4 regions of the Pseudomonas sp. NPDC087697 genome follow, and region 4 is predicted to be linked to each of the others. Evidence: predicted binding sites of a transcription regulator. Region 4 holds the regulator's gene; each other region holds the start of a gene.

Region 1 (2,167 bases), on a different contig from region 4:
GAGGCGCGGGTTTTGAATCCCGCGCCCATTGCGTGGCTTGATCACGATTCGGCAGCTGCCCAGTCGACCCAACCGAACTGCCAGGTCGCCAGAATCAGCAAACCGAATGCGATCCGGTACCAGGCAAACGCTGCGTAGCTGTGACTGGCAATGAACTTGAGCAAGCCCTTGACCGCGATCATCGCGAATACAAATGCAGTGATGAAGCCGATGGCGAACACCGGAAGGTCAGCGGCCTGGAACAGATCGCGATACTTATAGCCGGAGTACACCGCGGCACCGACCATGGTCGGCATGGCCAGGAAGAACGAAAACTCGGTGGCGGTTTTACGCGACAAGCCAAACAACAAACCGCCGATGATCGTCGAACCGGAGCGCGAAGTGCCGGGAATCATCGCCAGACACTGGGCGAAACCGACCTTCAGCGCATCTTTCCAGGTGATCTCGTCGACGGTTTCAGCGTGCACGGTGTGCTCGCGACGCTCAGCCCACAACATGATGATCCCGCCCACTACCAGTGCGGTGGCCACGGTGATCGGGTTGAACAGGTACTTATGAATCATATTGGCGAAGATCACACCCAACACCACAGCCGGCATGAAAGCGATCAACAAGTTGACGGTAAACCGTTGGGCACCGCGCTGCGTGGGCAAGCCCGTCACCACGTCGAGTATCTTGCGGCGAAACTCCCAGACCACGGCCAGGATCGCGCCGAGCTGGATGATGATATTGAACGCCATCGCGCGCTCGCCACCGAAGTTGAGCAAATCCGCGACGATAATCTGGTGCCCGGTACTGGAGATGGGCAAAAACTCTGTAAGTCCTTCTACAATGCCAAGAATCAAAGCCTGAACGGCGGTCCAAAAATCCATTAATCCCCCAATGAAACGATGCCTCCAAGGCATGCCTCGTTAATAATGTTTAAGCGTCCACTGCGATCAGCGTCACTGAACGACAACGCGCTCAAGCCCCACGCAAAACCGTAAAAAATCTCGTGAGAAATCAGCGCTGATTCAGGTTTCTACTGACGCGGCCGAAATCCTATCAGACATGCCTGAATAACGCTGCGCCGTTATGAGACTTGAGTAGGGTTGGCCCGGAGGCGAAAGCGTGCCTCAATGCTGGCGGTCGGTTATGACAAGAACAAGAACAAAAACCCGGAGTACACGGTTATGAATAGCTTGCGCAGTGTGTCGATCAGCCGTCGTTTGTGGCTCATCTTGATTGTGGCTGTGCTGATGCTGTTGACGTTGGGTGTGCTGATGCTCAAGCAGATCCACGATGACCTTTATCAAGCCAAGGCACAGAAAACCCAACATGTGGTGCAGACGGCCAGCGGCATTCTGGCCTACTACCATGACCTGGAAACCGCCGGTACCCTGACCCGCGATGCGGCGCAGAAGCAGGCATTGAGCGTGGTTCGCGGGTTGCGCTACGACCAGAGCGACTACTTCTGGATCAACGACCTGACGCCCGTGATGGTCATGCACCCGACCAATCCGAAACTCGAAGGGCAGAACCTTTCCACGATCAAGGATCCGGACGGCTTCGCGTTGTTCAACGAGATGGTGGTTATCGCCAAGGCCAAAGGCGCCGGCGTGGTTGACTATCGCTGGCCGAAACCTGGCGCCAGCACCCCTGTCCAGAAGACCTCCTACGTGAAACTCTTCGAACCCTGGGGCTGGGTCATTGGTTCGGGTGTGTACATTGATGATATGCAGGCCGAATTCTACGCACAGATGTGGCAAACATCGTTTGTCGGGCTCGCTATTGCCGTGATGATGGCGCTGTTGGTGATCTTGATTGCGCGCAGTATCCTGCGTCCACTCCAGGAAACCGTGAACGCCATGGCCAATATCGCCAGCGGTGAAAGCGATCTGACCCGTAGCCTTGATACCCACGGACAGGACGAAGTGACCGAGTTGGCGCGGCATTTCAACGCCTTTACGGCAAAGTTGCGTCTGGTCATCAGCCAGTTGCAACAGTCCGCCAGTGCTCTGGGGCAGTCATCCCGCGACTTGGGGAACGATGCAGTCCAAGCCCAGGCGCGCAGCCAGCAACAGTCACAACAAATGGAGCTGGTGGCGACCGCCATCAATGAAGTGACCTATGGCGTGCAGGACGTGGCCAGGAATGCCGAACACGCCGCCAGCGAAATGCGCGATGC
Region 2 (2,167 bases), on a different contig from region 4:
TGATAAACCACTTCATCGGGCAGCGTGCCACGGTAGCAGCGGCTGCCATTGGATTCGTCGATGGTCAGTGTGCCGTTGCTTTCCCAGGCAATGCGTACGCCATCATGAAAGCCTTCAACCCGGAAAGCTTCACCGGCAAGCAGGAAACGCTCGCCATCGCGAGGGATCATTTCGTCCAGGGCAATCATGTTGCTTTCGCGATCGATATCGATCAGGTAGCTCTGAAAGCGCTGGCTGCGCTCGTGGAACGTGATGATCAGGGGATCATGGCTCTCTTGCAGCATTCGCAGGTTGCCGGTGATTTCCAACGGGGTGCTGAGCACCTTGGGTGGCTGCGGAGCATCTTCCGCGCTTAAGGCGTTGAACACGGTTTATCAATCTCCAGACAGAATACGGTCACACGCAAGAGCCAGCATTCTGCCAGCATGTTTCGCGCCTTGATAGAGCACGCTGATTTATGAGTTCAAGCCTGACTGAGCGCGCGCGGCTTCGCAAGCATGGAGGTTGATCCACGGGCGTCATAAAGCGCTGGAGGCTCGCCACCGTTGAGGATTTTCAGCTGATTGGCGGTGGTGGCTTGTTGCAGCTGGATCGAGCGGCCATTGAGTTCGTTGGCGGCTTGGCAATCTGCAAGGAGTTGGGTCAGAGCGTCGCTTTGGGTCAGCAACTGATCGCCAATGCTTGATTGGGTGGCGAACTGTTCCAGGCCTGCGCGGCTGGCAGGCAGGTTCAGGCTCGCGAGTATTTCGCTGCGTTTGCGGCCATGCTGTTCCAGCAGAATGATCAGTGCCTGTTTCTGCGCCAGAATGTCTTCGAGCAGCGGCATGTCGCGGCCGTGCAAGGCGAGGGATTCGGTCTTCAGCAGCTCCAGCAACTGTTGAGCTGGAGCAAAGTCATCGGTGATCAGTTGCAGTAAATTAGTGTCGTGCATGGCTGGCCTTGGGTTTTAAGCGTCCAAAAGCCTGGCGCAGGCCTTTGGCTAGCGCTGGGCTTCGAAGTTGAGCAGTTTGCTGGCTACACGGTTGCTGTCGACTTTATAGCTGCCATCGGCAATCGCTGCTTTCAACTCGGCCACGCGGGCGTTGTCGACGGCAGGCTGATCGCGCAGCTTGTCAGTGATCTTCTGCAACTGTTGAGCCTCATTGCTGAGGTGTACCGATTCCCCGCTTTGGGTGGCACTGACCTGTTCGGTCGAGGTACTCAGCGGCGCGGATTTGCCGGCATCGCCGGTTTCCTTGCTGACGCTGGTCCGCGTGCTGCTTGCGAGCGTGGGGGAGCTGTTTAAACGGCTGAAATCGATGACCATGATAAAAAACCTCTGGGAATTTGGACGCTTGCCATGTTTTCGGCCATACCCGGAAAAACTTTAGGCTCAATATTGATGAGCTCGGGCGCGTCGGTATTTGCCCTGCGTGAGGCACAGTTTAGGGAACAGGACGGTTGTGCGCCAGTTATCTACATAGAGACTTCCACCTGGCCCGGGGCCATGACTTGCGCCTTGATGACCCGTTGGGAGTTGAGGTTTTTGACCCGAATCTGCTCGTTCAGACCGCCATTGGACAGCGCTTCGCCCGGCATCCGCACACTGAGTGTGCCGCTGCGGGCGGTAATGACTACCTGATCGCCCTTGCGTACGACTTCTGCCTGCTCCAGATGAACGAGGGTAATGACTTGATCGATGACCATTGGTCGGGCAAGTTTTTGTCCGATGGCTTGATCGACGTTTGTCAGATATCCCTGATTGATCAGGCTGATATCGCGCTCGCGCAGCATCACGTCTGAAGGCTCGATGATCCCGGTCCGATTGAGGGGGCGAGTGGTGGTGACGACCTCGCGAAACAGGCGGACTTGAGCGGGTACGAAGACGGTCCAGGGGGAGGCGCCATCACAACGGACTTTCACCGTAACCCGGCCTATAGGCCTGGCCGGACTTTCCAGTGTCGCTGTCAATTCCTTGTCGCATGCCGGCATGTGCATGCGCGGATCGAGTTTGTTGACCTCGATTTCGTAGCGCCCTTCGGTTTGACTCGTGGCCAGATAGTCTTCTACGGTGAATTCAAGAAAGCCCTGAGTGACGCCGATAAGTAGATCAGGCAAGGTAACCGGGTCAGCAAGGGCAGGGCTGCCAGCGTTCAACAGGCATACGGCTGATATAGCGCCCAAAAAT
Region 3 (2,167 bases), on a different contig from region 4:
AGGGCGGCCCCGTGAGTCGCCCGTGCAGCCCTCATGGCCGCATGCGAACGAGCATTCTACCCGGAAACGATGGTGAGGAAAGTGGCGTTATTCCACGATGCATGCACAGCGCTGTTACGGGGCTCACTTAAAATAGGGGCTTTTTGCTGAACTTCAAGCCATTCACGGCATAAGTTACTCATTGATTTAATGAGTAAAGCGGTCACAAAGCAATGGGTCAGGTGCATCAAGTGCTTTCTGCTACCATGGCGGCTCTGTTACTTCAGGTGTCCCTTCATGGCATTTCGCCCTCTTACGGCCAGAGCACCCGCCGTTCTGCTTCGCGAAGCCAAACCGTTAAAAGCCATTTTCGGTCACGCACAACGCCTGGGTCATTTACAGCGCTTGCTGGAAAGCCAGTTGCAGCCGGCCGCCCGTGAACATTGTCACGTGGCGTCGTGGCGCGAAGGCAGTTTGTTGCTGATTGTCACCGATGGTCATTGGGCAACCCGCCTGCGTTACCAGCAAAAGCGTCTGCAACGGCAGTTACAGCTGTTCGACGAATTCGCCAGCCTGACGCGAATTCTGTTCAAGGTTCAACCACCAACCGTTCAGCAAGGGGCCGTTGGCCACACCATGGATCTGTCGAGCGATGCGGCGGCGACCATTCAAGCCACCGCCGATGGCATCAGCGATCCGAAATTGCGGGCGGCGCTCGAACGCCTGGCGGCTCACGCCAAACCGAAGACCTAGAAGCAGATCAAAAGATCGCAGCCTGCGGCAGCTCCTACACCCACCCATGTAGGAGCTGCCGAAGGCTGCGATCTTTCGCGTTTATCGACGACCGCCTGTCGCATCGCCGATTTCAAGGCCTGCCCTGCCGCAGCCCCCGTAGACTCGCCGGGCTTGTCGGTGAGTCAGGCATTTGGTCGCCCATGCTTAAGCTTTAGTCCTGCGCAGCCGATAGATATAAGCGAGAGACCAGACTGAAAATCAGGTCCGATAATTCCCTAAGGACAGATGGAAATATCAGCTTATGTGCAACAGCGCCCATTTTGTGCGCGCTTTTCAACGCAACGCGCCCCAACAAATATGACCTTAGCGGACACCTCAAGCCATGAACAAAAATCTGCGCTTCAGCCACAAAATCCTGCTTGCCGCCGCCCTCATCGTCATTGCCGCCTTCGCTTCGTTCACGCTGTATAACGACTATTTACAGCGCAACGCGATTCGCCAGGACCTGGACAATTACCTGCATGAGATGGGCGATGTCACTTCCTCCAACATCCAGTCCTGGCTCGCCGGGCGGATTCTCATGGTGGAAAACCTGGCCCAGAACATCGCTCTCAACCCCGAACACACCAACGTTGCCAACCTGCTTGAGCAGAATGCCCTGGCGTCGACCTTCATGGCCAGGTACCTGGGCGATGCCAGCGGTACCTTCATTAACCGTCCGGACTCCAAGATGCCGGACGGCTACGACCCCAGGGTTCGCCCCTGGTACAAGGGCGCCGAAAACAGCAGCACCGCAACCCTGACCGAACCCTATATAGACGCGGCAACCGGCCAGACCATCATCTCCATCGCCACCGCCTCGAAAAAAGCCGGGCAAAGTGTTGGCGTGGTAGGCGGCGACTTGAGCCTGCAAACCCTGATCGACACCCTGACCGCGCGTGACTTCGGCGGCATGGGCTATGCCTTCCTGGTCAGTGCCGACGGCAAGATCCTGGTCCATCCGGACAAAGCCTTGGTGATGAAATCCCTCAGCGAGGTTTACCCGAAGAACACCCCGCGCATCAGCGGCGGCACGAGTGAAGTCGAGGTCGACGGCAAAACCCGCATCGTCACCTTCACGCCGATCAAAGGTCTGCCATCGGTCAACTGGTACGTCGGTCTGTCGGTGGACAAAGACAAAGCCTTCGCGATGCTCAGCGATTTCCGTACCTCGGCGATCATCGCCACAGTGATCGCCGTGGCAATCATCATCGCCTTGCTTGGCATGCTGATCCGCATCCTGATCCAGCCGCTGCACGTCATGACCCGCGCCATGCAGGACATTGCCGACGGTGAAGGCGATCTGACTCGCCGTCTGACCATCCAGAGTCAGGACGAATTCGGCATCCTGGGCAGTGCTTTCAACCGCTTTGTCGAGCGTATCCATGGTTCGATCCGCGAAGTGTCGTCGGCG
Region 4 (2,167 bases):
TTTCAACGCCTGGGCCGTGAAGGGTTTGACCACATAGCCGTTTACACCGGCTTGAGCGGCTTCGATGATCTGCTCACGCTTGGCTTCGGCAGTGACCATCAGCACCGGCAGGTGCTTGAGCTTTTCATCGGCGCGCACGTGGCGCAGCAAGTCGATACCGGTCATGCCAGGCATGTTCCAGTCCGTTACCAGAAAGTCGATGCTCCCGCTGTTGAGGACGGGAATGGCGGTAATACCGTCGTCCGCCTCGACCGTGTTGGTGAACCCAAGGTCACGCAACAGGTTTTTTATGATCCGCCGCATCGTTGAGAAGTCATCAACGATGAGGATTTTCATGTTCTTGTCCAATTCGACCTCCAAGCAGTCTTAAACGCGCCCAGCACCTGGACGCGCCATTCAATCAATCAGGCAGAGCACTCAACGACTGTCTGGAGCACAACGGATGAAGACCGGCACAGCTTTACGCCATGCCTGTTTCGTTCGCAGTGTCCCCACACTGCTGTCAGCGCGCTCGCCACTCCCCCAAACGCCCCCGCAAACGGGCCGCGCACTGGCTGTGTAACTGGCTGACCCGCGATTCACTGACCCCCAGGACCTCACCGATTTCCTTGAGGTTCAGCTCTTCGTCGTAGTACAGCGCCAACACCAGTCGCTCACGCTCCGGCAAATTGGCAATCGCATCCGCCAGTGCAGCCTGAAAGCGTTCATCTTCCAGGTCGCGCGACGGTTCGAGATGAGCACTCGCGCCATCCTCGTGCAGCCCTTCATGCTCGCCGTCCTGCAACAGATCGTCGAAGCTGAACAGGCGACTGCCCAAGGTGTCATTCAAAATCCCGTAATAATCGTCGAGACTCAATTGGAGTTCGGCCGCAACCTCGTGATCTTTAGCGTCACGCCCGGTTTTAGCTTCAATTGAGCGAATCGCGTCACTCACCATCCGGGTATTGCGGTGTACCGAGCGTGGCGCCCAGTCACCCTTGCGGACTTCATCGAGCATCGCACCACGGATACGGATCCCCGCGTACGTCTCGAAACTCGCGCCTTTGCTCGCATCGTATTTGGTCGATACTTCGAGCAAACCGATCATTCCTGCCTGAATCAGGTCTTCGACCTGAACACTGGCCGGCAAGCGCGCCAACAGGTGATAGGCAATCCGTTTTACCAGTGGCGCGTAACGCTCGATCAGTTCGTACTGCGCGTCACGCGCCGACTTCTTGTACAGGTTGTAACCGCTGGCTGTCATAGAACCGGACCCGCAGTTTGCTGCACCAGGCGCTCGACGAAAAATTCCAGATGCCCACGCGGGTTGGCAGGCAGCGGCCAGGTATCGACTTTCTGCGCGATGGCCTTGAACGCCAGCGCACATTTGGAGCGAGGAAACGCTTCATACACGGCGCGTTGCTTCTGCACGGCCTTGCGCACGCTTTCGTCGTAAGGCACCGCACCGACGTATTGTAAGGCGACGTCGAGGAAGCGATCCGTGACCTTGGTCAACTTGGCGAACAGGTTCCGCCCTTCCTGAGGGCTTTGCGCCATGTTGGCCAGCACGCGGAAGCGGTTCATGCCGTAATCGCGGTTGAGCAGTTTGATCAGCGCGTAGGCGTCAGTGATCGACGTCGGCTCGTCGCAAACCACCAGCAACACCTCTTGAGCGGCGCGAACAAAACTGACCACCGACTCACCAATACCCGCCGCCGTGTCGATCACCAATACGTCGAGGTTATCGCCAATGTCGCTGAATGCCTGAATCAGGCCAGCATGCTGGGCTGGACTGAGGTGAACCATGCTCTGGGTACCGGACGCTGCTGGAACAATACGAATTCCGCCCGGCCCCTGAAGTAATACATCGCGCAGCTCACAGCGGCCTTCAATGACGTCGGCCAGCGTACGCTTGGGCGTGAGCCCCAGCAGGACGTCGACGTTCGCCAGCCCCAGATCGGCGTCCAGCAGCATGACGCGCCGGCCGAGCTCAGCAAGAGCCAGGGACAAGTTCACTGACACATTAGTCTTCCCGACGCCACCTTTGCCGCCGGTCACCGCGATCACCTGTACGGGATGCATGCTGCCCATGTTCTTTCTTTACCTTGTCTTGCTTAGACGCGGGCTACATGACTGGCTGCGCGCTCACTTTGGAACAATGCATGGCAGGCCATCGATGTAGATACAA

The links. The regulator FliA, encoded in region 4, starts transcription of late flagellar genes. The targets are predictions, from matches to a motif close to CTAAAGTTTNNNNNNNNNNNGCCGNTAA.
Region 1: ACIPIN_RS00160 (methyl-accepting chemotaxis protein) is a predicted target of FliA. The motif match lies at 1,013-1,040, and genes of this name have one in related genera.
Region 2: flgM (flagellar biosynthesis anti-sigma factor FlgM) is a predicted target of FliA. The motif match lies at 1,343-1,370, and genes of this name have one in related genera.
Region 3: ACIPIN_RS04625 (methyl-accepting chemotaxis protein) is a predicted target of FliA. The motif match lies at 919-946, and genes of this name have one in related genera.

What each region holds. Positions count from the first base shown of each region.
Region 1 is NZ_JBIUVW010000001.1:33,951-36,117, reverse strand. It holds gene ACIPIN_RS00170 (DUF1294 domain-containing protein) at 1-45, opposite strand, end outside; gene ACIPIN_RS00165 (undecaprenyl-diphosphate phosphatase) at 42-872, opposite strand; gene ACIPIN_RS00160 (methyl-accepting chemotaxis protein) at 1,173-2,167, shown strand, end outside.
Region 2 is NZ_JBIUVW010000048.1:39,090-41,256, forward strand. It holds gene ACIPIN_RS24940 (flagellar brake protein) at 1-368, opposite strand, end outside; gene ACIPIN_RS24945 (flagella synthesis protein FlgN) at 464-931, opposite strand; gene flgM (flagellar biosynthesis anti-sigma factor FlgM) at 980-1,306, opposite strand; gene flgA (flagellar basal body P-ring formation chaperone FlgA) at 1,456-2,167, opposite strand, start outside.
Region 3 is NZ_JBIUVW010000004.1:25,909-28,075, forward strand. It holds gene ACIPIN_RS04620 (DUF721 domain-containing protein) at 277-732, shown strand; gene ACIPIN_RS04625 (methyl-accepting chemotaxis protein) at 1,097-2,167, shown strand, end outside.
Region 4 is NZ_JBIUVW010000003.1:63,503-65,669, forward strand. It holds gene ACIPIN_RS03675 (chemotaxis response regulator CheY) at 1-336, opposite strand, end outside; gene fliA (RNA polymerase sigma factor FliA) at 503-1,243, opposite strand; gene fleN (flagellar synthesis regulator FleN) at 1,240-2,070, opposite strand.